Regions from separate parts of the Sodalis sp. RH15 genome, predicted to be linked through region 4. Evidence: predicted binding sites of a transcription regulator. Region 4 holds the regulator's gene; each other region holds the start of a gene.
What was found. The regulator CRP, encoded in region 4, controls carbon source genes, mostly activating them, when cyclic AMP is high. The targets are predictions, from matches to a motif close to ATGTGANNNNNNTCACAT.
Positions count from the first base shown of each region.

Region 1: a site for CRP is predicted at 4,522-4,539, ahead of ACL2XO_RS12810 (2-hydroxycarboxylate transporter family protein). Genes of this name have one in related genera too.
Region 2: a site for CRP is predicted at 6,166-6,183, ahead of rbsD (D-ribose pyranase). Genes of this name have one in related genera too.
Region 3: a site for CRP is predicted at 3,789-3,806, ahead of deoC (deoxyribose-phosphate aldolase). Genes of this name have one in related genera too.

Region 1 is NZ_CP178738.1:2,770,096-2,778,033, forward strand. Features, by position in the region: gene arcA (arginine deiminase) at 5-1,225, opposite strand; gene ACL2XO_RS12800 (response regulator) at 1,863-2,561, opposite strand; gene ACL2XO_RS12805 (ATP-binding protein) at 2,548-4,194, opposite strand; gene ACL2XO_RS12810 (2-hydroxycarboxylate transporter family protein) at 4,660-6,030, shown strand; gene ACL2XO_RS12815 (fumarylacetoacetate hydrolase family protein) at 6,137-7,012, shown strand; gene citC ([citrate (pro-3S)-lyase] ligase) at 7,071-7,938, shown strand, end outside.
Region 2 is NZ_CP178738.1:75,509-83,446, forward strand. Features, by position in the region: gene rbsR (ribose operon transcriptional repressor RbsR) at 251-1,252, opposite strand; gene rbsK (ribokinase) at 1,254-2,180, opposite strand; gene rbsB (ribose ABC transporter substrate-binding protein RbsB) at 2,265-3,152, opposite strand; gene rbsC (ribose ABC transporter permease) at 3,176-4,144, opposite strand; gene rbsA (ribose ABC transporter ATP-binding protein RbsA) at 4,144-5,655, opposite strand; gene rbsD (D-ribose pyranase) at 5,663-6,082, opposite strand; gene ACL2XO_RS00340 (sulfate ABC transporter substrate-binding protein) at 6,539-7,528, opposite strand; gene pfkA (6-phosphofructokinase) at 7,706-7,938, opposite strand, start outside.
Region 3 is NZ_CP178738.1:201,327-209,264, forward strand. Features, by position in the region: gene yihX (glucose-1-phosphatase) at 1-177, opposite strand, end outside; gene ACL2XO_RS00915 (aldose 1-epimerase family protein) at 339-1,358, opposite strand; gene fucP (L-fucose:H+ symporter permease) at 1,376-2,716, opposite strand; gene rbsK (ribokinase) at 2,721-3,647, opposite strand; gene deoC (deoxyribose-phosphate aldolase) at 3,835-4,512, shown strand; gene deoR (DNA-binding transcriptional repressor DeoR) at 4,558-5,331, shown strand; gene typA (translational GTPase TypA) at 5,550-7,373, opposite strand; gene glnA (glutamate--ammonia ligase) at 7,750-7,938, shown strand, end outside.
Region 4 is NZ_CP178738.1:811,137-819,074, forward strand. Features, by position in the region: gene argD (bifunctional acetylornithine/succinyldiaminopimelate transaminase) at 96-1,316, shown strand; gene ACL2XO_RS03690 (YccS/YhfK family putative transporter) at 1,414-3,495, opposite strand; gene crp (cAMP-activated global transcriptional regulator CRP) at 3,547-4,179, opposite strand; gene ACL2XO_RS03700 (OsmC family protein) at 4,494-4,901, shown strand; gene ACL2XO_RS03705 (phosphoribulokinase) at 4,948-5,817, opposite strand; gene ACL2XO_RS03710 (YheU family protein) at 5,983-6,204, opposite strand; gene ACL2XO_RS03715 (LysE family translocator) at 6,328-6,930, shown strand; gene ACL2XO_RS03720 (ABC transporter ATP-binding protein) at 7,265-7,938, opposite strand, start outside.

The DNA of each region.
Region 1 (7,938 bases), 2.0 Mb from region 4:
GCGATCAAAGTCCGTCACGCTGCAGCGGGCAGCTCATGCAGCGGGCTCCGCCCCGGCCGCGGCCCAGCTCGTCGCCGGGAATGGTCAGCACGGTAATGCCGGCTTTGTCATATTTCTCGTTGGTATAGGTGTTGCGTTCATAACCGATGACCACGCCGGGCCGCACCGTCAATACGTTGTTGGCATCGTTCCACTGCTCGCGCTCCGCTTCGAACGCATCGCCGCCGGTGGTGATAAGCTCGATAGGGTCCACCTGCAGCACCTGTTCCAAGGCCCGTAAAAATAGCGGCTCTTCGGTCATCTTCAATCCGCCCCGGCCGTCGGGGATAAGGTTCCAATAGCCCTGTTCGGCCTTGATGACTTCGGGATAAACCGAGAATTTATTCATATCCAGGTGAGTCATAACCGTATCCAGGTGCATACATGAGCGGTGTTTGGGTAATTGCAGCGCCATAACCCGGTCGGCCTGATGATGTTTAAATAAGGAACGGGCCAGCAGTTCGACGCCCTGTGGCGTGGTGCGTTCGGATAAACCGATTAATACCGCTCCCCGACCAATGACCAATACATCACCGCCTTCAAGAGTGGCATTATCATAATTAATCCTTTCGTCATCGAAATATCTATAAAAGGATTGCCGGGCAAATAAAGGATGCCAGCGATAAATGGCGCGCAAATTATTACTTTCCCGTCTCCGGGCCTCTTTAGCCATAGGGTTGATTGAGACGCCGTTATATATCCAGCAGGATGTGTCTCGTGTAAATAAATGATTCGGTAATGGCTTGATAATAAAATCAGTCGGGCTATGGCTATTTACCACCATATTGGTAAAGCCGGTGGGCACCTCCTGGTAGCTCAATCCGCCGGTAAGAATCCGCGCCAGTTCCCGGTCGGGCAGGGTACGCAGCCAATGCTGTATTTCCAGGGCAAACGACGGTCCCAGGCGGAAATCCGACACCTGAGTGGTCAATAGCCACTCTTTGGCTTCGTCGATAGCCAGCGTCTGAGCCAGCATATCGGTTAATAATAATACCTCCACGTCTTCCTTTCGCAGGATGTCGGAAAAAATATCATGCTCTTTTCCCGCGCGCTCAACAGACAGGACATCGTCAAATAATAATTCCTGGCAGTTGGATGGGGTTAAATGTTTCAGGCTTAAATTTGGTCGGTGCAGCAGAACACGACGGAGTCGTCCTATTTCAGAACCCACATAATGACTTTGCATGGTTAGTACCGCCTCTCACAGAATTAACAGGGGCAAAAAGAGCGTAGGGTATCCCGCTCTCAAATAATCAATATTTGAAAGGGGAAATAATTAAGTACCGCCTACTTCATTGCGATGGCGGCCATATTAACCAGGCGGCTTAATTCGAAAGTGATCCGGATCACGCTTAATTTATTATTTGCCGTGCTGTGTTAGTTAATTGATGGCAATCATTATTTAGGTATTTGGTATTATTCATGAACTGAATTTTTATGTGGTTTTATTGACTGGAGTTCCTTCATCGGCGGATTTGATATCCATGACAGTCATGGCTTATTTTTTATAATACATTGAATGTTATGCATTTATTTGTTTTTCACGCAGGAACATTAACATTTTATGCGTCGCGGTGGTTTTTATATTTTACCGGGGGGAACGTCAGGCTGGAAAACTATGCTGAATGGGGAGATTTTAACCGTGATGATGAATTGTGAACCTAAGCGCAGTTAAATTAATATCCATACATTAACAAGACATTAGGCGAACCTAAAGGTAACTGTAGTTGCTGTTTTGGCGTTTTGGGTGCATAAAAATCCAGCCAGGATCGTAACGCTCCGGCAATAACCGGAATAATTAATCACGGGCCGGCAAAGGGTGGCTACGAAGGGGTGTGGCGTCGGTATAGCCGGCGCGGATGGCCGATTTTGCCGTAGCGCATTTCAACGCTGAGGAAATCAATTTCCACGCAGTATTCCAGATAGCGGCGGGCGGTGGTTTTACTCAGCCCGGTCTGGCTGACGATATCGTCAACGGAATGCAGGCTGTCTTGACCGGCGATAAAAATTTGCCGGATCAGATTGAGGGTATTTTCTTCTATGCCCTTGCTGCCGGTATCCTGGCTGAATGTTTTGGATTGCAGCTGATAAAGGATATCGACGTTTTGCTGGTCTACCACTTTGAAGGCCCGCTGGGTCCGGGCAAACTGAATAAACCGTTCCAGCGAATGGCTCAGCCGCTTCCAGGAGATGGGTTTAAGAATATAGTCGAACGCACCGCAGCGGATAGCCTGGCTACAGGTATTCATATCGCTGGCGGCGGTAATGAAAATCACCGAACATTCCAGTCCGCGCATAAGTTCGCTGTCGATTAATGAGATCCCCTCACCGTCCGGCAGGTAATTATCCAGCAGGATCAGCCGGGGCCGCTTTTGACGGAGCTGTTCCCGCGCGTCCTTCAAGGTGCGCGCAACGCCCACCAGACGAAGCTGTGCATGGCCGTCGATAAAATCAGCGTGCATTTGCGCCAGTTGGTTTTCATCTTCCACCACCAGCACGTCAAAAATTTCAGGCTGTATCATCAGATTCATCCGGATTAATGAGGTCGGGTAACATTGCACGACTTTCCATCGGAATAAAAATGGAAAAAACCGTACCGTAAGGTTGATTGGCGGACACCTCAATGGTTCCGCCGCAATGATTCACATAATTTGCCACCAGGTGCAGGCCAAGCCCATGATCGCCGCTGGGTTTGGTGGTGATGCCCACGTCGAAAATCCGTTCCCGCATCCCCTGGGGGATACCGATGCCCTGATCGGCTATTTCGATCACCACATCACGGGCGCTACCGACAATATAGGCCTCTATGGGATAGCGCTCCCCCTTACGCAACAGGGTTGCCTCAACGGCGTTATCCAGCAGGTTGCCGATAATCGACATCAGCTCGGTTTCGCGCAGGCCGGATGGCAGTTGCGCCAGGCCGCAGGCCGGATCAAATAACAACTTCACGTTTTTTTCACGCGCCCCGGCATACTTGCCCAGCAATAAGCCGCACAATGCCGGCGAGCAAAAACGCGCCGAGACGAAATCAAGTATTTCCTGGGCGCTTTCCGATTGCGCTTCAATATACCGTATTGCTTCATCATAGCGTTTCATATGCAATAACCCGGCCAGGGCGGCGGTCCAGTTCAACTGCTCATGACGCAAAATACGTAAATTATCCGCATAGCGCTTCACCTGGCTTAATTGAACATTGAGACTGTTTATTTCATGCTGATCGCGAAAACTGATTACCCAGCCCTGCAACTTATCCTCCAGCAAAATCCGCACGCGGCTGGCGATGACCGTAACCTGATTGAAAAGGCAGATTTCGTCATGGGTATCGCTGGCCAGCATGGTTTTTTCCTGCAGGAAAGGGATGGGTTTAATCACCGATGACAGGCGTTTGCCGCGCAGTTCTCTTGAGGATGCATGCAGGGAGAGTATCGATTTGGCCGCTTGATTGATCTCGGCAACGCGGTATTCTTTATCGATGGCAATCACGCCTTCAAAAATGGATTCCAACAGCGCTTTTTGCTGGCGGACCAATAGGCCTATTTCTCTTGGCTCCAGTGAAAACATCTGTTTCTTCATCGTATTGGCAAACCACCAGGAAAACACAAATAATGCCACCAGCAACATTAACGCCATCACGAGAATATTAATTAATTTCCCGGTGCTGAGCATATCGATACGAGTTTTCAAATAGCCGATAGAAACAATGCCAATAATATGATGTTGCCCATCGAATATGGGCGCCTTACTGCGCAAGGAGATACCTAAACCGCCGCGCCGCACGGAAATGCTGTCTTTACCTTGCAATACCTCTGTATTGTCTCCACCGATCATCGACTTGCCAATGCTGCCGGGATAACCCGAATGATATAAATGCATACCGTGCTCATCGCCGATAACGATATAACTGGCATCGCTGCGCTTTGCCAATTTTCCCACCAGGGCGGCAATGGCGTCGGTATCCTTGATTTCAACCGCATCAATCAGTGTGGGGATCATGGCGATTTCCCGCGATTGGACCTGAGCGCGAGCGCCGAGTTCAGCATAAAGCTGCTTATCCAAGTCGTAGTAATAATATATGCCTATCAGCAATAGCAATAATGAAAAGAAAAGGATCAGGCTGATAAATAACTTAATATGGAAAGAAACTTTTATACACATAATAAATCATAGCCATTAGGCAAACGCGGTAATCTTATCATGATTAAAATCAGGTGTAAGGGCGCTAAATCTAAAGTGTGATCTCAACCACAACCGTTGGGGGATATTACCGCTAAATGTCGGCCGAGTGTTAAAAACTCAGTCTACATATCTCCCACCTTTCATTAACAAGCTATTTTTTTTGAGGAATAAAAACCATTAAAACCATAAAAACCATTGAAATCATATAACCCATAAAAATTCTATTAAGATAAATTGCGCCGCTGCCATGACCATGAAATAATAAAATCCATTAAAATCTTTAAGACCTTTAAAATAGCGGTTTAAATTTGAATTCAATCACATAAATAACGTCAGCCGTTTTTTAGTATTCCAGCACTTATTTTACTTACCCTAAATAATTCGAGCTGCAGGAAAACCAACGCATCTGCAGCTTGGAGTATGGCGGGTATAAGGGGGCTGATTATGAGCACGACAGAAGACAGTTATATTGCTACAGCTGAACCGGCAACGGTGAAAGAAATTTCTGTCAAGGAAAAATGGTGGCATATCCTTGATAGCTGGAAAATCGGTATTATTCCACTGCCGCTATTTTTATTGGCCGGCATTCTCATCGGTATTGATTGCCTGAGCGGGAAATTACCCAACGATATCGTGGTGATGGTAGCGACCCTGGCGTTTTTTGGCTTCGCCTGTGGTGAAATCGGCAAGCGCCTGCCGGTGGTGGGTAAAATGGGCGCGGCGGCTATTTGCGCCACATTTATTCCTTCAGCAATGGTGCATTACGGTTTGTTACCCGAGGTGGTGGTGACGGCCACCACCAGTTTTTATAAATCGACGAACATTCTATATCTCTATATCTGCTGCATTATCGTCGGCAGCATCATGAGCATGGACCGGCGCACCCTGATTCAAGGTTTTTTGCGCATCTTTTTCCCGATGCTGTGCGGCGAGGCGGCCGGCATGCTGGTGGGTATGGCCGTTGGACTGGCCCTTGGCCTGCCGCCGTTTCAGATCTTCTTCTTTCTTATTTTGCCGATTATGGCCGGCGGCGTGGGTGAGGGCGCAATACCGCTCTCCATCGGTTACGCCGCATTGCTGCATATGGAACAGGGCGTGGTGCTGGGACGGATATTGCCGGTGGTGATGCTCGGCGGATTAACCGCCATTATCATTGCCGGCTGCCTGAACCGGCTGGGTAAACGCTATCCCCATTTGACCGGCGAAGGCAAGCTGATGCCGGCCAATCAGTCGGGCCAGGACCAGCCGGCCGCTGCCCTTACCGGCACGTTTAGCGGTAAAACCGATGTGACCGCTATTGCCGCCGGGGCGCTGCTGGCGGTGCTGCTCTATATGCTGGGCATGCTGGGGTATAAATTGATCGGCCTGCCGGCCCCGGTGGGCATGCTGTTTATCGCGGTGTTGATCAAACTGGCCCACGGCGTTTCTCCCCGCATGCTGGAAGGCTCCCAGGTGGTGTATAAATTTTTCCAGACCTCGGTGACCTACCCGATTCTGTTTGCCGTCGGCGTCGCCATTACCCCCTGGCAGGAGCTGGTGAATGCATTCACCCTCTCCAATTTGCTGGTGATCGTCAGCACCGTCTGCACCCTGGTGGGTACCGGCTATCTGGTGGGTAAAAAAATCGGTATGCATCCCATCGACGTGGCCATCGTGTCCTGTTGCCAAAGCGGCCAGGGCGGCACCGGCGACGTGGCTATCCTCACCGCCGGCAACCGGATGGAGCTTATGCCGTTTGCCCAAATCGCGACCCGCATCGGCGGGGCGATAAACGTCTCGGTCGCCTTGCTGGTCTTGGGCAACTTCTTACTTTGATATCCGGCCACGCTGCGACCCGGCTGTGCATGCCGGACGAGGGTGATTTACCGGCTAATACCGGCCGGGCCATCGGGTTGAGAAGAATGTTAATTCAGGAAAATGTATGAAACTCGCAAGTTATGTTTATCAGCGCGGCAAGAGCTACGGCATCGTGGCCGCAGACGGCCTGATTGACTTAGGCCGCCGTCTTGGCCCGCGCTATCCGGATCTTAAAACCCTGCTGGCCGGCAATGCCTTATCCGAGGCGCAGGATCTGTGCCATCAGCCGCCGGATATAGCGGTTGACCAGGTAACATTCCTGCCGGTAATTGAAAATCCGGGCAAAATCTTATGCGTCGGCATGAACTATGCCGAAAAGCGTAAAGAGTTCAATGAGGTGAACCCGGCGCCGACGCTTTTTATTCGCTTCGCCGATTCCCAAACCGGTCACGGTATGCCGATTGTCAAACCTGGTCTTTCGGCGGAATTTGATTACGAAGGCGAACTGGCGGTGATTATCGGCCGGGAGGGGGAGGGTATTCCCGCTTCGCAGGCGTTGTCACATGTCGCCGGGTATAGCTGCTATATGGATGGTTCGGCGCGGGACTGGCAACATAATTGGTTCACGGCGGGCAAGAATTGGCGGCAAACCGGCGCGTTCGGCCCTTATCTCACCACTGCCGATGAAGTCCCCAATCCCCATGACCTGAACATCCGTACCTGGTTAAACGGCCGTCTGGTACAAAACGACAATACCGGCAGCATGATTCACGGTATTGCCGCGCTGATTGAATACATCAGTACCTTCACCCGGCTGCACGCCGGCGACGTGATTATCACCGGTTCGCCGGGGGGCGTCGGCAAGAAGCGTACCCCGCCGCTGTTCATGAAAAGCGGCGATTGCATCGAAGTGGAAATCGAAAAAATCGGCCATTTGAGAAATCAGATTGTTGATGCGGTTGATTATTCCATGCCCGGGTCGTCTCATGCCGCCGCGTAGTTTAAAAACCGCCGGGCTCATCGCCGAGGCCCGGGATTCGAGCCATAGGGTAAGCGCTATGTATGATTTGGACGCGTTGGAATTTGCCGTGCTGCCGGTCCGATGCACCGCTAACGGCCTGAACGAAGGGCGCGCCCTGCCGGAACGCGGCGGGTTGGCCGAGGTGCGCGCCCTGCTGGACACCAGCGGCCTGGGCATGGATGAGGATATCGATTGTTTCGTGGTGGCCCATGATGGCCGGCAGTTGGCGGGGTGCGCCGGCATTGCCGGCAATACCATCAAATGCGTCGCGGTGGCGGCGGATTACCGCGGGGATAACTTGAGCGCCCGCCTGGTGGGAGAGGTGGAAAATCTGGCGATACGGCAAGGGCATTTTCACCTGTTTCTTTATACGCGTCCGTCCAATATCGCCCTGTTCAAGGGCTGCGGCTTTTATCCCCTGGCGCAATGGGACCAGGTGGCGGTTCTGATGGAAAACACGCCGGTGGGCATTACGCGCTATTGCCGCGCGCTGGCCCTGCAGCGTCATCCCGGCGCCCGAATCGGCGGGATCGTCATGAATGCCAATCCCTTCACCCTGGGGCACGCCTACCTGGCGGAGCAGGCCGCCGCTGTTTGCGACTGGGTGCATATCTTCGTGGTGCGGGAAGATGTGTCGCTCTTTTCCTATGCCGAGCGTCTTGAAATGGTGCGTCAAGGCGTGGCGCATCTCAGCCATGTCACGGTGCATCCCGGCTCGGATTATCTCATTTCGCGGGCGACGTTCCCCGGCTATTTTTTACGGGATACGCAGCTTATAGGCCAGACCTACAGCGCCATCGATCTGCTGATTTTTCGCCGTTATATCGCGCCGGCCCTCGGTATTACCCATCGTTTTGTCGGCACCGAGCCCTATTGTCCGGTGACTGAACAATACAATCGCGATA
Region 2 (7,938 bases), 740 kb from region 4:
CCGTTTTTTTTTTGCGCAATACCCAGCCATGAACAGTGCGAGAACATGCAACGGCCGGGTCGCATCGGCGAAAACTGATGACCTCATGGCACGACCCGCGATCGCCGGAGGTTACACCGAGCGTGTTAAAGGGAGACCGTGCTGATGGGGTCGAAGCGGGCGTGGTTTTACCGCCTGCCGGAGCGCCCCACAGCTCGGTAGGCCCGCGATCACCGGCGGTTAAACCAAGAGAAACGGGGCAATGGCGCCATCATCGACGCCCCACCGACGCCCGCTCCACCAGCTCCGGGGTCAGCACCAGCACTTGCGGTTCAGTCTCGGGATTTTGCAGCCGATAAATTAAGGTATCAATGGCCAGCTCGCCAAGGGAATCTTTCGGCTGATTAATGGTGGTCAGCGGCGGAGTAAGGTATTTGGCCAGCTCGATATCGTCATAACCCACCACCGCCATATCTCCCGGCACCGATAGCCCGGCCTGAAACAGCGCCTGGTAAACCCCAACCGCCACCGCGTCATTGCCGGTGAAAACCGCATGGGGCGGTTCGGGCAACGCCAAAAGCTGTTTCATCGCCGCCACACCGCCGCCAAATTCAAAATCGCTGAACACTTCATATCCGGCCGGAATAACCAGCCCGGCGCGATTCATGGCGAGACGATAGCCCTCCAACCGGTGGCGGGCAGTGGTTTTATCCTGGGGACCGGCAATACAGGCAATTTTATGATAACCACGGGAAATCAGATAACGGGTGGCCAGATCGCCCCCCAGCAACGAATTATCCTGGATGATATCCAGCGCGTCCTCAAACGGCGTCCAATCCATCATCACAATGGGCAATGAAGGATAACGACGCAACGCCAGCCGGGAGGGACGATTGTTTTCGGTACACATGATAAGCAGGCCGTCCACGCGTTTTTGCAGCAACGTCTCCATGCTGCGGCTCATGCGATCCGCATCCTCCTCGGTATTGCACAGGATCAAGCTATAACCGCGCTCATAGCAGCTGCGTTCCACCCCGTGCACCACTTCCGCATAAAACGGATTATTACTGGAGGTTATCAACATCCCGATGGTGCGCGTCTGGTTTATCTTCAAACTGCGGGCCAAGGCCGAAGGCGCGTAATTCAGCTGTTCCACCGCCGCCAGAACCTTATCTCGCACCGCATCGCTGACAAAACGATTGTCATTGATCACATGAGAAACCGTGGAGGTTGAAACGCCCGCCAAACGGGCGACATCTTTCATGGTGGACAAGCTAGTCTAACCCTTGCAAAAAGGCGTCGATTTCTTTGCGCCAGGGAATGGACGGCTGCGCACCCGAGCGGGTGACCGCAATGGCGGCGGCGGCATGGGCAAATCTCACTGCCTTGTCCATATCTTCCCCTTCCAGCAATGCCGTAACCAACGCGCCATTGAATGTATCCCCCGCCGCAATGGTATCCACCGCGTCGACCTTAAACCCCGGGATCAGTTTGCCATGACCCTGCCGGCTAAGCCATACGCCGCGGCTGCCCAGGGTAATCAATACCGTGGGAATGCCTTTGCCATGGAGTATTTGCGCGGCGCGGGCGGCGGAGGCGTCATCATTGATTGCGACGCCCGTCAGACGTTCCGCTTCAGTCTCATTCGGCGTGATGGTATCCACCAGGGCCAGCAACGGGTCCGGTAACTCACGGGCCGGAGCCGGATTCAGAATAACCTGCGTCTGATGCAGCTTTGCCAGCTTGGCGGCGGCAATCACCGTCTCCAGCGGCGACTCCAGCTGCATCAGCAGCACGGAGGCATCGATAATCTTTTTCTCGTATCGCGCCAGATAATCCGGCGTAAGCGCGGCGTTGGCGCCCGGATCGATGGCAATCACATTCTCACCATCCCGGTTCACGAAAATCAGCGCAACGCCGGTGGTTGTGCCGGGGCTGGCTTCCACCGATCCGACACCGATGTTGTCCGCCGCCAACTGCTTACGGATACGCTGCCCTATATCATCCTCGCCGACGCAGGCGACAAAATCGATATTCGCCCCGCTACGCCCGGCCGCCACCGCTTGATTGGCGCCTTTACCGCCGAAAGCGACGGTATAGTTTTTTCCAATAACCGTTTCACCGGGACGAGGAAATTGCTCAAGGTTGAGGATATGATCGGCATTGATACTACCCAGCACCACCAGCTTGTTTGTCGCCATCGTATTTATCCTGATTGAATGCGTTATCGTCCCCCGGCTGGCGGGTCGATAACGCAATACCTTGCTGTAGAAAGTGAACCGGCGTTATTTCGTGACCAGCTTAAGGGCTACCGGGATTATGGCATCCACCTTGCCGCCTTTTAATACTTTGTCTGCGGTTTCAACACCGATAATACCGATTTGATCGGGCTGCTGCGCCACGGTGGCGGCCATTCTTCCGCTTTGCACCGCTTTGAGTCCATCCGCCGTACCGTCAAAGCCTACCACCAGCACATCGGTTTTATTGACGGTTTGCAGGGCACGCATCGCGCCTAAGGCCATTTCGTCATTTTGCGCGAATACCGCTTGTACCGTCGGGTGGGCGGTCAGCAGGTTCTGCATGACGTTAAGACCTTTGGTGCGATCGAAATCAGCCGGCTGGCTGGCCAACATGGTGAATTTGTATTGATCGGCGGATTGCTTGAATCCTTCGCCGCGTTCACGGGCCACTGAGGTGCCGGCAATCCCTTCAAGTTCAATAACCTTGGCGCTGTTACCCAGTTTTTGCCCGATAAAATCACCCGCCATTTTGCCGCCGACCCGGTTGTCCGAGGCGATATGACTGACGATCTGGCCCTTGTTCGCCTTACGATCCAGGGTGATGACCGGGATCTTGGCTTGGTTGGCCAGGATAACGGCATTGCCCACGGCATCGGAATCCGTCGGGTTTATCATGACCAGCTTGACGCCGCGCACCGTCAGATCCTGCACGTTAGCCAATTCCTTGGCCGGATTGTTTTGCGAATCGAGGACTACCAATTGATAACCCAGTTTATTCGCTTCCTGTTGCGCCCCGTCTTTCATCGAAACAAAGAACGGATTGTTAAGAGTGGAAACCACCAGCGCAATAGTATCTTTTGCCAGGGCGTTGGCGCTGAAAGCGGCGCTTAACGCAACGGCGGACATCAAAACAGCTAATTTTTTCATTTTCATCTTTATGTTTCCTGCAGGGGAGGTTATTTACTGCTTTTGTTATCTACCAATACCGCCAACAAAATGACGACAGCCTTTACAATCATCTGATAGTAGGAAGAAACACTTAATAAATTCAGTCCGTTATTCAAAAATCCGAGGATCAGCGCGCCAATAAGGGTTCCCATGATGCGGCCTTTACCGCCGGACAGGCTGGTTCCCCCCAGCACCACGGCGGCAATGGCATCCAGTTCATACCCGGTACCGGCGGTGGGCTGCGCCGAAGAGAGCCGGGCCACTTCAATCACGCCGGCCAGCGCCGCCGTCAGCCCGCACAGCGAATAGACGATGACCTTGACCTTATCAACGCTGATGCCCGACAACCGCGTCGCGGCTTCATTGCCGCCCAATGCGTAGATATAGCGGCCCAAACGGGTGTGGTGCAGCATGTACCAGGCGGCGAGAAACACCACCGCCATAATCCACACCGGCGTAGGCACGCCCAGCGGACGGCCGATACCAAACCAGCCGAACGCATCGGCCGCATCGCTGAAGCCGGTATTCACCGGGCTGCCGTCGGTATATACCATGGTGACGCCCCGCAGCAGCAGCATCATCACCAGGGTCGCGATAAAGGCCTGTACCTTTCCTTTCGCCACAATGACCCCCGTCACGGCGCCGATTGCCGCGCCCAGCAATAGGGAGGCTCCCACCGCGACGAACACGTTGATTTCAAGCCCCACCACCGACGCGGCCACCGCACCGGTCAGGGCCAGCAGCGAACCCACGGAAAGATCGATACCGGCGGTCAAGATCACCAGCGTCATGCCCACCGCCATAATGGCGTTCACGGAGGTCTGTTGAAGAATATTGAACAAATTATTGAGGCTGAAGAAGTTCGAACTCATGGAAGACACCACGGCGATAAGCACCAGCAGCGCAATCAATGATTTCTGTTCTAATAGCCAAGTTTTGCTGAAACCGCGTTTAACGGGAATAATCCGGGTACTCATCATTGATTCTCCTGCTGGGTACTGTATTGCTTACCGACGGCCGCGGCCATCAGGACCTCTTGAGTGGCCTGCCCTATGGGGAAAATGCCGCTTAAGCGGCCCTCATGCATCACCATCACGCGATCGCTCATTCCCAGCACTTCGGGCATCTCCGAAGAGACCAAAATGATACTGAGCCCTTCTTCTTTGAACTGATTGATTAATTGATAAATCTCTTTTTTAGCGCCGACATCGACGCCGCGGGTCGGTTCATCCAGAATCAATACCTTGGGCCGGGTCATCAAGCCGCGGGCAATGGCGACTTTTTGTTGATTGCCGCCGGACAGCAGGCCTATTGGCTGCTCCATCGAGGGCGTTTTAATATTGAATAAACGAATAAAATCCCCTACCGCCTGCTGTTCTTCCGCGTGTTTCAATCCGCCGCCCTGACGGCTGAAATAGCGCAGGGCGGTGAGGGTCATGTTCTCCTTCACCGACATCCCCAGCACCAGCCCGTCCCGCTTACGATCTTCGGAAATGTAGACGATACCGTTAGCCAACCCGTCCTGAGGGGTGCGGGTCATAATGGCTCGCCCGTCCAGCACTACCGTGCCGCCGGTGCGTTTCGCCGCGCCATAGAGGGTTTTCATCAGTTCCGTGCGTCCCGCGCCCATCAAGCCCGCGACGCCGAGGATTTCACTGCGGCGCAGCGTAAAGCTGACATCGTCGACGCCGGGGCCGCTAAGATGATTGACCGCTAGACGTTCCTCGCCGAGAGGGACTTCAATGCGCGGGTATTGCTCTTCCAGGCGACGTCCCACCATCATTTCGATCAGGGCGTCTTCCTGTAACTCGGTTACCCGGCGTTCGGCGATAAACTGCCCGTCCCGAAGCACCGTGACATCGTCGCAGATTTGAAAAATCTCTTTTAACCGATGGGAAATATAAACGATGCCGCAGCCCTGCTGCCTGAGTTCGTTTATCACGCTGAACAGCGACGCCGTTTCGGTATCGGTGAGCGCATCGGTAGGCTCATCCATGATAATGACCCGGGACTTGAAGCTGATGACCTTGGCTATTTCCACCATCTGCTGATCGCCGATGGACAGCTCCCCCACCAGACGGTGGCTGCTATACCGCAGATTGAGCCGGGCCAACAGCTGGTCAGCTTCGCTGTACATCCGTTTCCAGTCGATACCGCCGAACCGATTGAGGAATTCGCGGCCGAGGAAGATATTTTCCGCAATGGTCAACTGAGGAATAAGATTCAATTCTTGATGGATAATGCCGATACCGGCTTCCTGGGATGCCTTCGGCCCGCTGAACGCCACCTCTTTTCCCAGGTATGACAGGGTGCCGGCATCTTTGCTGTAGATGCCGGTCAACACTTTCATCATGGTAGACTTGCCGGCGCCATTCTCTCCCACCAGCGCCATAACGCGGCCGGGATAAACCGTCAGCGCCGCGCCGGTAAGCGCCTTAACCCCCGGGAAGGATTTGTCTATCCCTGTCAATTGCAGTAACGGTTGCATAGATGCCTCAGAAGGTGACGCCGGAGCACAGGATGACATTGGCGAAAGGAGTGCATTCCCCACTGCGGATGACCGCGCGGCTATATGCGGTCTGGGCTTTGAATACCTGGTGGCTGATATACTCGATGGCAATGGTATTGCCCTGTTGCTGCTCAAGGGCCGTCAACTGATCCAGCAGCGCCTCATGCAGCTGAGGATTAATTTCCGCCATTTCCTTGGCCAAAATGGCCTTTTCTACCTGCATTTCGCTGACAACCGCGCTCACCACCTGTAAAAAGGTCGGCACACCCCGGGTCAACGCCAGATCAATCCTTTGGCTTGAAGAGGGAATGGGCAATCCCGCATCGGCAATCGTGACCTGATCCGTATGGCCCAGACGGGAGATGAGCGCAGAGACGTCAGCGTTCAGTAAAACACCTTTCTTCATTTTCCTGCCTCCACCAGCGAAACGTTTCGCTGAGGATGAAATTAGTTAAAAAAGCAGAGGTGTACAAGCTCAATCCATCAAAAATGTGATCGCCATCGAAACGTTTCGCTAGTGATAAAAAAGATTATTCACACAAGCAATTGAATTTGAGAGTGAAGCGAGAAGAGGATGCGGTCGCCGGAAAAACGTGGTCCGTCAGGGCAGCGGGAAGAAGATGTGAGGAAAAAAACCGACGGCTTATTGCCATCGGCCAGACTGTTGACAAATGCACTCGAAGTCAATAAGGCAGGGCAGGTTGCCAGAAGAGTAAACCGTCCGCGCCATGGGTGGCGCGGATCGAGCCTACAGGGATGTATTCACGGCGTGTTTACGATCTGGTAGCCTAACCCGACCGAACACTTTGTCAACAAGCTCACCGATGGCTTATAGCCATCGGCGTTATGCTTGGGTTAACGGTTAACGTTGGTTGATTTGATCGAAGCTGCCGCCGTCGGAGAAATGCACTTTTTGCACCTGCTGCCAGCTCCCGAACACATCCTTCAAGCTGTACAGCTTGAGCTGTGGGAATTTATCGGCAAATTCCTTCGCCACTGCCGGATCACGGGGACGATAATAGTTTCTGGCCGCGATACGCTGGCCTTCCGGCGAATAAAGATAGGTCAGATAAGCGGTAGCCACGTCGCGGGTTCCCCGTTTGTCCACCACTTTATCTACTACCGATACCGTAGGCTCCGCCACAATTGACTCGCTGGGAACAACGATATCGAATTGGCCTTTACCCACCTTATTCACCGCCAGCAAAGCCTCGTTTTCCCAGGCGATTAAAACGTCGCCGATGCCGCGTTCCACAAAGGTATTCGTGGAATCGCGGGCGCCTGAATCCAGTACGCTCACATTTTTATAAACCGCCTTGACGAAATCCTGGGCTTTCGCCTGATCGTTATTATTATGATGCAGCGCATAACCCCAGGCGGCCAGATAGTTCCAACGCGCGCCGCCGGAGGTCTTCGGGTTCGGCGTGATGATGGAGATGCCAGGCTTGATTAAATCAGGCCAGTCATGAATTTGCTTGGGATTGCCCTTACGTACCAGAAAAACAATAGTGGAGGTATAAGGCGCCGAGTTATCAGGCAGCCGGGTAATCCAGTTTTTATCAATCCGGCCGCGCGCTGCGATGGCGTCCACATCAGATTCCAGCGCCAATGTCACCACATCCGCATCAATACCGTTGATAACCGAGGTAGCCTGCTTACCTGACCCGCCGTGGGATTGCCGAATGGTGACCTTGTCGCCGGTCTTAGCCTGCCAGTATTTGCTGAAGGCAGCATTGTAGTCCTGATAAAGCTCCCGTGTCGGGTCATAGGACACGTTCAATAATTGGATATCTTTTGCCAGCGCGCTTCCCGACAATAAAATCAACAACAACCCTGCTTGCCACTTTGACATCGTTGCTCTCCCGAAGAGTCTTTTTATCACCTGAATATCGACTAAGCAGAGAGTGTCAGAAATCCTGTAACATTTTAAAGAATAAAAACGTAATTTATATAAGCAAAAGAGCTAAACCACAGAGGGTAAAAAAAACCCCCGATGACGGGGGCGTTAAATAGCGGGAAGTTGAAGCGATCAGTAGAGTTTTTTAGCACATTCCAGCAAATCACTTTTGAACGGCCGTTTCATGTTTTCTATGGCGTCGATAATGTCGTGATGGACCAATTTATCATTTTGCACCCCGACGCAGCGCCCGCCGTAGCCCTGCAGCAGCAGTTCGATGGAAAATGCCCCCATGCGCGAGGCCAGGATGCGGTCATAAGCTACCGGGCTGCCGCCACGCTGGATATGACCCAATACAGTGGCGC
Region 3 (7,938 bases), 610 kb from region 4:
GGCGGCAAAGGCTTCATCGGTAATATCGCCCCGCTCATGCTGCTCAAAGGCCTCGCCCATGACGAACTTCTTTTTCAGGATTGCCAGCGGGACGCCGCTCAATTTGCTCCAGACGCCCAAAACCCGGCCGAAATCGATATTGATAACGACATTGCCTAAATCAAAGATATAAAGCATGGCTCCCTCCCTTCTTTGCATGGTGTTCTCACTGTAGCGGGAAATAATCCAACTGAACAGTAATCAACAGAGATTACGCGGTCATGTCGACGGCGGAAACGGCGCCGGGCGCATCATTGGATGCGCCCGGTACGGCAATGCAGGGGGTGGATAGTGTCTGGTTATCCGTCAAGGCCGGTGACCACGGTAAATTCCCGCGTTGCCCCCGCGGGCAGCTCGATGAGCGTCCCGGCCTGGCGCGCCGCGATATGTCCCTCGGGACGGCAGGTGCCGGGCAGGATAAACGCCGCCACCTTTTGGTCGCCATTATACAAAATCCAGCGGGTCGCGTAGTTGAACTGTTCGCTGGAAAACCGGGTAACGAAGCGCGGCCCTTTATCCGGCGCCTGCATAAAAAACTCCGGTTGCGGCGTGTATTGCGCCAGGTTATCGGCAAAAAACACAATTTCCGGATCGTAGAATTGTGGTTGATCCAACGCGCCGAAGGCCGAGGGAGTGTCCGTCAGGGTAGCGGTATAATCCAGCCATTGCGGCGTGGGATGCACATGTCCGGGAATGGAGGTGCGCAGTGAAAACGCCCCGTCGGGGATATTCTGGCTAAAGGAACCCCCCGGCAGATAGGCGTAGTTCATATGGCACATATACTGCAGCGGCATCGCCACGCTGGCAAGATTGGTCACCCGCATGGTAATGGTCATCAGGGTCTCGCCGGCCGCCAGCCTCACTGACGGCGACGCCAGGTAATGATGGCCGAAACCCTTGACGTATTCATAATCCCCCCCCAGGGCGACGCTATTCCCGTCCAGCAGCAGATAGGCGCGGTCCAGGGGGGCGCAGGGCATTTCGCCATGCAGGGGATGAACATCCTCCGGGGACGGGCAACCGTTGCTCAGCAGGCCGGAATGGAACGCAAAGCAGCCATAGGTATCCACCACCGACTCGCCCCGTTTCGGCTCGGTAAACGGATTGGTCATTTTCAAATCATGACCCTCAAACTGCGCGTCCCAAATCATTTGGCCGTAAAAAGGCAACAGGGTAATAAAACCGCGGCTGTTGCGCAGGGTCACCGCTTCAATGCCGGAACGGTATTTGAACAACGTAACGCTGAGCTCGGCGCTTTCCAGCAGACAAACCGGCTGTTCGCTGAATTGGTTGCGCTGAAGATGAATGACGGCTGACATAATCGCTTCTCCTGCGGTTAAAGTTTGCTATCCATGACCGAACGGGCGGGGTCTGCCAGCAACTGATGCTGATGGTTGCGCAATTCACCCCAGAAATAGAATCCCACGTAGGCAAAGCACAGCAGCGAGACGCTGAATGCCTCTTTCATCGAACCCAAATGATCGGAAACAAAGCCCTGGATTGCCGGCACCACGGCGGCGCCGACAATGGCCATGACGATAATCGCCCCGGCGACTTCGGTATATTTGTTGTCCACGGTATCCAGCGTGCCGGCGTAAATGGTGGCCCAGCAGGGTCCGAACAAGACGCTGACAAACACCGCGGCATATACGGCGGTAAAATTCGGCACCATCACCACATAGGCCAGAGTCGCGACCCCTAGTATGGAATAGGCGATCAGGACTTTTTGCGGCATAAAACGCGTCATCAGGAAATTGGCGATAAATTTACCGGCGAAGAAACATATAAAGCTGTAAATCATGAAGTTGGAGGCGTCCCGTTCATTGGCCGCACCCAGGTTCAGCGCCAAACGAATGGTAAACGACCATACCGCCACCTGCATCCCCACATAAAGGAACTGGGCGACTATACCCTTTTTGAAGCGGGCGTTACCGGCCAGATAACGCAGGGTTTCTCCCATACCCGGCGCGGCGGTTTTTTGTCGATCTACCACAGGCTTGCAACGGGGATAGCGGGTAATGGCAAACAAGACCAGCACCACTACCAGCACCATGATCAGATACTTATAAGGTTCGAGGGTGAGTTCCAGCATATTCAGGCGGAATTGATGCCCCTGCTCCGGCGTCATGGCGGCCAATTGGCTGCTCAGGCTGTCCCCTTGCTGGAAAACCAGATATTTGCCCAGCACAATGCCCATCAGCGCGCCGACGGGATAAAAGGTCTGGCTGATATTAAGCCGCAGCGTCGCATAGTCGCGATGACCGATCATCGAACTGTAGGTATTGGCCGCAGTTTCCAGAAAGCTCAAGCCGATGGCGATGGCGAAAATCGCCGCCAGGAACATGGTGTAGGTGGCCATATGAGACGCAGGATAAAACAGCACGCAGCCGATGATATACAGCGACAGGCCCGTCATAATGGCCACTTTATAGCTGGTTTTGCGAATGACCATCGAGGCCGGAATGGCAATCAGAAAGTAGCCGCCGTAAAACGCGCTTTGCACCAGCGCGCTGGCGAAATCGCTTAAGGCGAACACCGTTTTGAATTGGGTAATCAAGATATCGTTCAAACTGGCCGCACAGCCCCATAAAGGAAACAGGCAAGACAGCAGGATAAACTGAAACAGCGGTGTTTTATTCAGATAGCCGTCAGGCATTTGTACCGTATTGTGGTGCATGATGTTATTCCTGATGTAAGGTGGCGAGGAAATCATGGAACTGGGCGGCGTCGGCATAGGAACGCTGGGTGCCTTTGCCCCGTACGCTGAATGCGGCATAGGCCGAGGCATATGTCATAGCCTGCTTCACGTCTTGGCTGCCGACATAGTAATGGGCAAAACACCCTATATAGGCATCGCCCGCGCCGCTGGTATCCACGGCCTGTACCGGCACCGCATCCACCCGGTGGACGCTGTCGCCGGTCAACCACACCGAGCCGCGGTGTCCCATGGTGATAATCAGGTTTTTCAGCCCCCGGGAGAGCAGAGAGCGGCCGGCGGCAAGGATATGCTCTTCGCTGTCCACCGCCATACCGGTCAGGATTTCCAGCTCCGTTTCATTAGGCATGAAAAAATCGCACTGGCAGGCATAAGCAATATCCAGCTCCCGGCTGGCCGGCGCCGGATTAAGAATCACCGGCACATGAAGCCGCCGGGCAACGTCGATGGCGTGATACACCGTCGCCAGCGGAATCTCCAACTGCAGGATAATCACCTTGCAGTCCTTGAGCTGCTCCGCCGCACGGTCAACATCCGCCGGCGTCAAATGGTTATTGGCCCCTTTAATGATCAAGATGCGATTATGTGAATCCCGATCAACAAAAATCGGCGCCACTCCGCTGGAAACCCCCGGCACCTTCTCAACATAGCGGGTATCTACGCCGTACCGGCGCAGGTTATTTACCGTATTGTCGGCGAACAGATCGTCGCCGACCTTACTCATCATCATCACGCCGGCGCCCAGTTTGGCTGCCGCCACCGCCTGATTAGCGCCTTTACCGCCGCAACCGATCTCAAAATCCGGGGCTTCAAGCGTCTCCCCGGTTTTCGGCATCTCGGTGATATAGGTAATCAGATCCACCATGTTGGAACCAATAACCGCTATATCCATAATCATTTGCCTCTCTAATGTTTTCATAGCATTCAATGTTACTACGCTAACATTATCAACCCATAAATGTTAATAATATGACACCTATCACATCTCATGAGAAAAATTAACGGACAAATGGCTATATAACGGTGTTAGATAATGTTATTATTTTCACATTAACATCATCCCTCACGAGGACGCACTCATGAACAAAACAGAAATCGACTTTCCCCGATATATCGATCACACCCTGCTGGCGATGGACGCCACCGAGGCGCAAATAGCCGCTTTATGCGAAGAAGCAAAGCAGTATGGCTTTTATGCCGTCTGCGTAAATTCCGGTTATGTGCCGTTCGCCGCCCGTGCGCTGCAGGGAACCGACGTTAAAGTGTGCTCGGTGGTGGGTTTCCCTCTGGGAGCCGGCCTGACCGCCGCCAAGGCTTTTGAAGCAAAAGCGGCCATCGAAGCCGGGGCCGGGGAGATCGATATGGTGATTAACGTCGGCTGGCTGAAAAGCGGGAAAATCGACGCGGTAACCGCCGATATACAGGCAGTGCACCAGGTTTGCGCCGCCACACCATTGAAGGTTATATTGGAAACCTGCCTGTTGAGCGAAGAGCAGATCGTGCAAGTTTGCCAGATTTGCCGCGAACTTAAGGTGGCCTTTGTGAAAACGTCCACGGGTTTTAGCACCGGCGGCGCCCGGGAACAGGACGTCAGGCTGATGCGGCAGACCGTTGGGGCGGACGTAGGCGTCAAGGCATCCGGCGCCGTTCGCGATCGTCAGACCGCGCAAACCATGATACTGGCCGGCGCCACCCGTATCGGCACCAGTTCCGGGGTAAGTATTGTGACGGGCGCAGCAGCCACCGGCAAATATTGACTGTTCACACCGGCGAACATTGGAACAATTGACGCAGGGTACACTATGGAAACGCGGCGCGAAGAAAGGATTAACAGGCTGATACAGGCTTTAAAGCGGGAAGACAAAATCCATCTGAAGGATGCCGCCGTCCTGCTGGGCGTATCAGAAATGACCATCCGCCGCGATCTCAGCGCCGAGCCGGCGCAGGTGGTTCTGCTGGGGGGATATGTCGTCAACGATCCGAAAAACAGCTCAGTCACCCACTACTTTGTGTCGGATCAAAAAGCCAAGCACGTTAAAGAAAAAAGCATTACCGGCCGTATGGCGGCCCAAATGATTGAAAAAGACGACACGGTTTTTTTTGATTGCGGAACCACCACGCCATTCATTATCGACGCCATCAACCAAGACCTGGCATTCACCGGCATTTGCTACTCGCTGAATACGTTCCTGGCATTGCAGGATCTGCCCAACTGCAAAGTCATACTGTGCGGCGGTGAATTCCATCCGGCCAACTGCATATTCACTCCACTGACCCAATATTCCATTCTGGATAACATCTGTCCCGACAAGGCGTTTATTTCCGCCGCCGGGATAGATATTCACTACGGTGCGACCTGCTTCAATTTTGATGAGCTCACCATGAAGCACCGCGCTTTATCCCTGTCGCAGCAAGGAATTCTGGTGGCCGATCACAGCAAGTTCGACAATATCAAACCCGCCTGCATCGGCACCCTAACCCTCTTCGACACCCTTATCACCGATCAGTCCCCCCCGCGCAAATTCCACGACTACTGCCAGCAGCATAATATCGCCTTGATCTATCAGCCAGACTGACGAACCCGCCAACTCCGAAGCTGTACCGAGCGTGTTAAGGGAGACCGTGACAATGGGGTCGTAGCGGCCATCTGGTGGCCGCCGAGCACCCCATGGCGCGGTAAGCCCGCCAACTCCGAAGCTGTACCGAGCGTGTTAAAGGGAGACCGCGCCGATTTTCGGCAAAAAAATACCGGTCCATCTGCATGGACCGGCATCTTGTCTTCTCGTGCCTAAGATCAGACTTCTTTGCTGGAACGATTGGCGCGCTTACGATCGTTTTCAGTCAGATAACGTTTACGCAACCGAATGGAATGGGGAGTCACTTCCACCAGCTCATCATCATCAATAAATTCCAGCGCTTGTTCCAACGACAGCTTAATCGCCGTCACCAGCGTAGTGGCTTCATCGGTACCTGAAGCGCGCATGTTGGTTAATTTCTTGCCGGTCAGGCAGTTGACGGTCAAATCATTAGAACGGGTATGAATACCGATAATCTGGCCTTCATACACTTCCGCGCCGTGGCCCAGGAACAAGCGGCCGCGATCCTGCAGGCTGTACAGGGCGTAAGCAACCGCTTTACCCTGGCCGTTGGAAATCATCACGCCGTTCTGCCGCTGGCCGATTTCACCCGAACGCACATCGTCATAATGACTGAACGACGAATACAGCAGGCCGGTGCCGGAAGTCATGGTCAGGAACTCGGTACGAAAACCAATCAGGCCACGGCTGGGGATAATATAATCAAGACGGATACGGCCTTTGCCGTCCGGCAGCATATCGCGCATCTCGCCTTTGCGCATGCCCATCGCTTCCATCACCGGACCCTGGTTCTGCTCTTCGATATCAAGCGTAACCTGTTCGAACGGCTCCTGTTTTTTACCGTCAACGGTACGGTAGATAACCTTCGGACGGGAAACGCCGATTTCAAAACCTTCACGGCGCATATTCTCGATAAGCACCGACAAATGCAGCTCGCCGCGGCCCGACACCAGGAAGGTATCCGGGTCTTCGGTTTCTTCCACCCGCAGCGCCACATTATGCACCAGCTCTTTGTTCAGGCGCTCCAGGATCTGGCGGGACGTCACGTATTTGCCTTCTTTGCCGCAGAACGGCGAGGTGTTAACCCCAAAGGACATAGAGACGGTAGGCTCGTCCACGGTCAGCGGCGGCAGCGCTTCAACCTGGGCCGGATCGCAGATGGTATCGGAGATATTCAGTTCACCCAGACCGGTCAGGGCAATAATGTCACCGGCTTCAGCCAGTTTGGACTCGATACGCTGCAGGCCCATATGCCCGAGCACCTGACCCACTTTGCCATTGCGGCGCTTGCCTTCGTGGTCAATGATGGTCACTGCCTGGTTCGGTCTGACCGAACCGCGTTTGATGCGGCCGATACCGATAACGCCAACATAGCTGTTGTAGTCAAGCTGGGAGATTTGCATCTGGAACGCACCGTCGCTATCAACGTTGGGCGCTTCGACATTCTTCACGATCGACTCGAACAGCGGCGTCATATCCTCGGCCATGTTTTCATGTTCATAGCCTGCGACCCCGTTCAACGCGGAGGCATATATGATCGGAAAATCCAGTTGCTCATCGGTTGCGCCGAGGTTGACGAATAAATCGAACACCTGATCCACCACCCAATCGGGGCGTGCTCCGGGCCGGTCTACTTTGTTGATGACCACAATAGGCTTGAGACCGTAAGCAAAGGCTTTCTGGGTCACGAAACGGGTTTGCGGCATGGGTCCGTCCATGGCGTCCACCAGCAGCAGCACCGAGTCCACCATGGACATGACGCGCTCAACCTCACCGCCGAAATCGGCATGTCCGGGGGTATCAACGATATTGATACGGTACCCGTTCCAATTGATAGCGGTATTTTTCGCGAGGATGGTAATTCCCCGTTCTTTCTCCAAATCGTTGGAGTCCATCACGCGTTCGGTGGCGTCATTGCGGTCACCCAATGTTCCGGATTGTTGCAACAGCTTATCGACCAGGGTGGTTTTCCCATGGTCGACGTGCGCGATGATGGCGATGTTACGCAAATTTTCGATCACAACTTTGCCTCAGGCATTAGAAATAGCGCGTTATTGTACACGTTATAGGCGAAGGACTAAACAAGATCGCGCTGTTCTCTGCATTTGCGTCATTTTCAGCGCCCCATCATCCCTTTATCAGTGCAATGTTTCAATTATTCGCACGCATTGCACCAAAATAGTGCCCACTCAGCGCACAAATGCACTAAAATAGCACCCCCCCCCCAATCTGGTGCAGCTTGGCAACCGTTAAAAGGCCGCAATTCGGCGCCTCGCGTTCATTTAGCAATGTTGGCACAGTTTTAGCTTAGTTAAGCTTAGCCTAGGTAAGTTTAAAAAATCCATACCATACGATTTCGTTCCACGACGACAATGGCACATCCGGGAGAATATAAGTATGTCCGCTGAACACGTTTTGACGATGCTAAATGAACACGAAGTCAAATTCGTCGACTTGCGTTTCACTGATACGAAAGGGAAAGAACAGCACGTCACAATACCGGCCCATCAGGTGGATGCCGATTTTTTTGAAGACGGCAAAATGTTTGACGGTTCTTCAATCGGCGGCTGGAAAGGCATCAACGAA
Region 4 (7,938 bases):
GAACGGCGATAAAAGATTGCATTGAAGTGATTTTTTATTCATATTTTATGATTATAATTTCATTTATCTTTTGCGGCGGATAGAGTAAAAAGCTTATGAAAACACATGATGACGCGGTAACCAGGGAAACGTTTGATCAGGTCATTTTGCCAGTTTATGCACCTGCTCAATTTATTCCCGTCAGAGGCAAAGGCAGCCGGGTATGGGACCAGGAAGGCAAGGAGTACATTGATTTCTCCGGCGGTATCGCCGTGACCGCCCTGGGCCATTGCCATCCGGCGCTGGTGGCGGCGCTGAAAAGCCAGGGTGAAACCCTGTGGCACACCAGTAATGTCTTTACCAATGAACCGGCGCTGCGGCTGGCGCGCAAACTTATCGATGCCACCTTTGCCGATAGGGTCTTCTTCGCCAATTCGGGAGGTGAAGCCAACGAAGCCGCCTTTAAGCTGGCCCGTCATTATGCCATCACCCGCCACAGCCCTTATAAAACCAAAATCATCGCGTTCCACAACGCCTTTCACGGCCGTACGCTCTTTACCGTCACGGTGGGCGGCCAACCCAAATATTCCGATGGTTTCGGACCGAAACCCGGTGATATCGTCCACGTGCCGTTCAACGATTTGGCGGCGGTAAAAGCGGTGATGGACGATCATACCTGCGCGGTGGTGGTTGAGCCGATACAGGGCGAGGGCGGGATCACGCCGGCCACGCCGGAATTCCTGCAGGGGCTTAGGGATCTGTGCGATCAATACCAGGCCCTGCTGGTGATGGACGAAGTGCAGTGCGGTATGGGCCGGACCGGTAAGTTATTCACTTATATGCATTATGGTGTCCTGCCGGATATTCTCACCACCGCCAAAGCGCTGGGAGGCGGTTTCCCCATCAGCGCCATGCTTACTACCGAGGAGATTTCGTCGGTGATGGCGGTGGGAACCCACGGCACCACCTATGGCGGCAATCCGCTGGCCTGCGCGGTGGCCGAGGCGGCGCTGGACGTCATTAACCAGCCGGCGGTGCTGGCGGGAATCAATGAACGGCATGACAGGTTTTTCAGCGCGCTGCAGAAGATTAACGACCGCTATCATGTGTTCGAAGAAATTCGGGGCATGGGCTTGCTGATTGGCGCCGCGCTGAAACCCGGCTATCACGGCCGGGCACGGGAATTCCTTCATGCCAGCGCCGCCAACGGTCTGATGATCCTGAACGCCGGCCCGGACGTGGTGCGTTTCGCCCCGTCGCTGGTGGTGGAATTTGACGATATCGATCAGGGAATGGCCAGGTTTGAACAGGCGGTGGCCCAGGTTACCGCCGGCTGAGCTCACTGAGAAAGAGCCTGGCGCGGACGGTTCACTTATCAAACCGCCTTTCTCGACCGGGCACTTTGCCAACACGCTCAGCCGCCATTATCGGCGGCTATTGGGCATTTTCCCCCAATCGCCGCGATAGCCAGCGGCCGTGCTGCGGTCGCTGGCGCCAGGCAACCGACGAGATGGTATGCATGACTCCCAAATGGAACAGGATACGCCGCAGATGGCGTTCCATCGGGGTGCCCGGCTGCTCCGGCGTATCGCCGGCGGTGGCCAGTACCGGCTGTTCGCTGCTCGGACCATCGTATTCCAGCCGTTGCTGGCAGGTTTGCAGCGCCACCTCGCAGGCGGTCAGGTATTTTTCCGCCAGCATTGGCGTCAGCATGTAGTGATCCCGCGCCAGTATCGTCATGGCATTGATATGCTCAATAATAAACTGGCTATGGGTCACCCATAGGCGCATATCGATGAGGTAGCGGGAGTTGAAACCGGGCTCCTGCATGGCCTGGCTTAGTGAGGTGAACAGGGCGTTATGGGCCTGGTTGGCCCGCATACGGGCATAGGCCAGCGCCGCCGGCTCCGGATTCGCCTGTAATAACAGACGCAATGCGTCCTGATCCCTTTCCAGCGCCTGATGGGCGTTTTTGCGCAGCAGGCCGCTTTGCCACTGCGGCCACAGCCAGAGCGTACCGCCGAACGCCAGCATGCATCCGATCAGGGTATCCACCAGCCGCGGTACCAGAAAATGCGTACCGTTCAGGGACAATAGCTGCAGGGTGTAAACGGCGGTTACGGTGAAGCCGGTCATCGCCAGGCCGTAATTTTTCCGCAAAACCAGGTAAGCCGCCAGGGTCACCACCAGCATAAACAATAAAACCGTGCCGTCCCCCAGATGGAGCTGCAGGGTCGCGGCGGCGATAACCAGGCCGGCCAAGGTTCCCAGCGCCCGATGCTGGATACGTACCCGGGTGGCGTTATAGCCGTTCTGGCTGACAAACATCACCGTCATCAGAATCCAGTAGGGTTTAGGCAGGTTGAACACCAGTCCCAGGCTGCTGCCGATGGCCAGCATAATGCCCAGCCGGGCGGCGTTGCGCAGCGCCATGGATTTGAGCGAACAGTAGCTGCGCAGCGCCTGCCAGAAAGAGAGCCGTTGCTGGTTATCCGCCATGATATCCCGCCGGTAGAGCGGACGTTGCGTCCTGAGCAGCCGGGCGATGCGGCTGAAGTGATAAAAACAAAATTGCCCCACCGGATTATCCGGATTTCGCTGGGCAATTTTTTCCACCGCCGACAGGGCTTCCGCCATGGTGAAACGGCCCGATAACCGATGATAAAGAATATCGTCCGCTACCACCCGCAGCCGGGCGGCAATCAATTGGGCATTATAGCGGATCACCGCTTCAGCGTGACTCTGCTCCACCAGCTTCTGCACTTCGTCCGGCTGATGCAAACTGACGGCGATATGCTCTTGCAGGTCCAGAGCCACCTGAAATGTCCGCAGCAGACGTTTGTACTGAAGCTGATGGTTGGCCGACAGCATATGCAGCTGCTGGTAAATTTGCGCAATCAGATCAATCACCCGCTGCTGCCGGGCAAACAGCGGCGGCAGGGCGGTTTCCGGGTCGGTATGCTGGGTCAGCAGGCTGTATTTCGCCTCGATATAATCCGCGAGCTCTCTATAGAGCAGGCTGAGGGTTTCCCGCATCGGCTGCTCTTTAAGCCATCGGAACCACAGGCCGGTAAACAGCCCGTACCAGGCGGTACCGGCGATATACAGCAGCGGCGGGATCCACACCGGGGCGTTGCCGGTCAGGCCGAGGGTAAAAATGGCGGCGATAAGGGAGGCGGGTAATAACCGCCCGTGCAACGGACTGATTTCACCGGTGACGCCCAGCACCAGCGCCAGGCCCACCATGATAAAGGGCAAGGGTACGTGTACAAAGAGCAGCCACTGGATCAGTACGCTGCTGACGGCGAACAGCGTACCGCCGATGGCCAGGCGTTTAAAAAAGCGTTTATGCAGGGTATCCAGGCCGGCGATGTTGCAACAGGCGGGCACCAGGGAGAACAGCAGGCCGTTCTGCAGGCTGCCGAACAATAGCCCTATCGCCACCGGCAGGCAAAGCACGATGGTTTGCCGCAAGGCATAGTTGACTTCGGGGTGATAGATCAGTCGACGCCACATGCTGCCAACAAGCAGGCGTGGCACAGAGTACCACGCCTGTTTGATTAACGTTTAACGCGTACCGTAAACGACAATGGTCTTGCCGTGTGCGGAGATGAGATTTTGATCTTCCAGCATTTTCAGAATACGGCCCACCGTTTCACGGGAACAGCCGACAATCTGGCCGATTTCCTGGCGGGTAATCTTGATTTGCATGCCGTCGGGGTGGGTCATGGCGTCGGGTTGTTTCGCCAGATTAAGCAAGGTTTGCGCGATACGTCCCGTGACGTCGAGAAACGCCAGATTACCGACTTTTTCCGAGGTGACCTGCAAGCGGCTGGCCATCTGCGCCGACAGACGCATCAGGATATCCGGATTCACCTGAATCAGTTGCCGGAATTTTTTATAAGAAATTTCAGCCACTTCACAAGCGGTTTTCGCACGAACCCAGGCGCTGCGCTCCTGGCCTTCTTCGAATAAGCCCAATTCCCCGATAAAATCCCCCTGGTTAAGGTAGGACAAGATCATCTCTTTACCTTCTTCATCTTTTATCAGCACCGCGACGGCGCCTTTGACGATGTAGTAAAGTGTTTCAGCTTTTTCGCCTTGATGTATTAGCGTACTCTTCGATGGATACTTGTGAATATGGCAATGAGACAGGAACCATTCGAGAGTCGGGTCTGTTTGCGGTTTGCCGAGAACCATTCGCTGTTATCCTCTTTTGTCATCGCTGTCCTTGTTCAGGACATCGTATTCCCTATTACGGCGCTGTTTTATCGATCCATCTCCGTTGTAAACGGAGCGACGTTAGGGAACTTATTAGGGTCTGGTTTTAGTGATGTTCCGATCGCTCTCTTGCCCTTTCATTATCATGAGGTCGATCCAGCCTTGTTTTTAGCATAGGTTTGAAGCAGTGTCTTCTGTTGTCTTGCATCAGCATGAAGTATGTTAGGTAACATTGCCACCTTTCCAATAAAAATGTAGGGTGCAGGAAAAACTTTTTATCTGGAGTCATCATAATGCAAGCACGAGTAAAATGGGTCGAAGGTCTGTCTTTTATAGGTGAATCCGCCTCCGGCCACCAGATTTTGATGGATGGCAACGCAGGGGAAAAAGCGCCCAGCCCAATGGAAATGGTACTTATGGCGGCTGGGGGGTGCAGCGCCATCGACGTGGTATCGATTCTGCAAAAAGGGCGTCAGGATGTGCGTGATTGCGAAGTCAAGCTGACCTCTGAACGCCGCGACGAAGCGCCGAGGTTATTTACCCATATTAATTTACACTTCATAGTTTCCGGCACGGGGCTCACCGACAAAATCGTCGAAAGGGCGGTGGAGCTGTCAGCGGAAAAGTATTGCTCGGTGTCTTTGATGCTCGGCAAATCCGTGAACGTTACCCATAGTTTTGAAGTGCGTTTGCCGTCCTGAATGACGGATGCGTTACCGCGGGCGCGACGCTCCGGCCGCGCCCGGTTTATTCAATGCGTTTGCCTTCCAGTAGCTGCTTTACCAATGGTCCCATGATCAGTTCCATCGCCAGCCCCATTTTCCCTCCCGGTACCACCAGCGTATTGATATTGGAAATAAACGACCCCTGCAGCATCGCCAGCAGATAGGGAAAGTCGATATGATCCAGGCCGCGAAAGTGAATTACCACAAAGCTTTCGTCCAGCGAAGGGATGGCCTTGGCGGCAAAGGGGTTGGACGTGTCCACCGTGGGAACCCGTTGAAAATTGATATGGGTACGGGAAAATTGCGGTGTGATGTAGTTGATATAGTCTTCCATCGATCGCACCACGGAATCCATCACCGCTTCCCGGGAGTGTCCGCGTTCGCTGGTATCGCGCACCAGCTTTTGTATCCATTCCAGGTTGACGATGGGTACTACACCCACCAGGAGATCCACATGCTGCGCCACATTATGGTGGTCGGTAACCACCCCGCCGTGCAGCCCCTCGTAAAACAGCACATCCGTCGGCTCCGGCAGCGGCTGCCAGGGAGTAAAGGTGCCGGGAATCTGATTGTAGGGAACGGCTTCGTCATAGGTGTGCAGATATTTTCGCGCTTTGCCGTGGCCGGTGAGCCCATACTGCAGGAAGGTGTGTTCCAATAGGCCGAAGTCATTGGCTTCCGGCCCGAAATAGCTGATATGTCGCCCGAGATCGCGGGCCTTGCGAATGGCCATGTCCATTTCCGGACGGGTAAAATGGTGGAAACTGTCCCCTTCCAGCTCGGCGGCGTGAATATTCAACTGGTGAAAAATTTTACGGAAAGCCAGACTGGTGGTGGTGGTGCCGGCGCCGCTGGAGCCGGTAACGGCAATAATGGGATGTTGTGCTGACATGGTAACCCTACGCTTCGTTATATGACGGCGTGATACCCTCAATAACTCAGGTTGCAGGAAAGCGGACGCACCTGCAACTTGAAGTATGACGGGTAGATTCACATGCGCCCGGCATGAAAGACTTGATTATTGTTATCATGTTTAGCGGCGCAGGGCCAATTTGCGTTATTCCGGATGAAACTGGCCGCGGGGCATAATATTGATGGTCTCATGCAGTTCCGACCATACCACTACCGCTTCGCCGCTTATCAGTTGACGTTTGACATCGGCGACTTTGGCCTCCAATGTCTTTTCCTGTTCGCCGTAATCGGTGCCTTCTCGCAAGACAAAGGATTCAAGCAGGTTATACAGGGTGTCGGAGTCGATTTCTTCCCACGGAATAATCATCATGTTATGTCCAGTTTGTTAATGATTCAATGCCTTGAGGAAATTTCACCAGCAAAGCCTTGTGCGGATACAAGCGCGCTGTTAGTTTCTTACCTTCATTAAAGGGAGGGGAGCCCCCGAAACGTGGAACCGAGTCTTTTTCTTTCAATGTTGGGTTTTCTTTGGGTCGCTGCCATTACGCCCGGTCCTAATAATATGCTGCTTACCGCTTCCGGCGCGAATTTCGGTTTTTGGCGTTCAATGCCGTTGATGCTGGGTATTATGCTCGGGATGCAGTGCATATTGCTATTGGTGGCTTTCGGTATCGGCGGTTTAATTACCCTGTATCCGTCATTGCATTTTATGCTCAAAGTGGCCGGTTCCCTTTATCTGCTGTGGTTAGCCTGGAAGATTGCCACCGCGGCGTATGAAACATTGGAGACGGATGCGCCGCCGCCACGCCCCATTCCGTTTTACCAGGGCGGACTGCTGCAGTTCCTGAATCCCAAAGCCTGGTTGATGGCGCTGGGGGCTGTAGCCAGTTTCAGCCTGACGGGTAATGCCTATATTACTTCGGTGGGGGCCATCAGTATTGGTATTGTGACGGTGAATATCGTTTCCGGGACTATTTGGCTCGGCTTTGGTACGCTTATCGGCCGTTTGCTCAGCAGTAAACGCGCCTGGACGGTATTTAATGTCGCCATGGGATTGCTTACTGCGGCCTGCGTGCTGTTGATTTGGCGCTGATAAGGCCGCGCAATTTTTGCGGTCTTCCTTTAACACGCTAGGTTCACGCGCCGGCGATCGCGGGCCTACCGTGCCATGAGGCGCTTCGGCGGGCGGGAAAACCACGCCCGCTTCGACCTCATTGGCGCGGTCTCCCTTGAACACGTTCGGTTCACGCGCCGGTGATCGCGGGCCTACCGTGCCATGAGGCGCTCCGGCGGGCGGGAAAACCACGTCCGCTTCGACCTCATTGGCGCGGTCTCCCTTGAACACGCTCGGTGCGGCTTCGGTGCTGGCGCGGTCTCCCTTTAACACGCCCGGTGCGGCTTCGGTGCTGGCGGTTGACTATAAAGGGCTATTCCCCTTCAAACTCTTTTATCAGGGTTTCAAGCTGTTCCTGGGCATCCAGCCACGCTGTTTCCGCCTGTTCCAATTGGGATTTTACCTGGGCCTGGCGCTGCAGACAGGCGGCGAGATCTCCTTTACGGGCGATATCGTACAGCGCTGAATCCGCCAGCTCGGCTTCCACTTTCGCCAGTTCGCTGCCCAGGGTTTCCAGCGCTTTTTCGTGGCGTTCGATGGATTTGCGCAGCGGCTGGGTTTGGCTGCGGAACTCGGCTTCGCGCCGCTTTTGGTCCTTTCTGGACTGGGCGTTATTGGCGGAGGCGGGAATATCCTCGCGGCCGTCGGCGCCCTGCGCCGCCTGGCGCTGCTGGTCCGCCAGCCATTGCTGGTAATCCTCCAGGTCTCCCTCGAAGGGCTCTACCAGCCCGTCATGAACCAGATAGAAATCGTCGGTGGTGGAACGCAGCAAATGCCGGTCATGGGATACCACTACCAGGGCGCCCTCAAAGTCAATCAGCGCCTCGGTGAGCGCCTGGCGCATATCCAGATCCAGATGGTTGGTGGGCTCATCCAGCAACAGCAGGTTAGGGCGCTGCCAGACGATCAGCGCCAGCACCAGCCGGGCTTTCTCGCCGCCGGAGAACCGTTCCGTACGCTCGGTGACCTTATCACCCTGAAAACCAA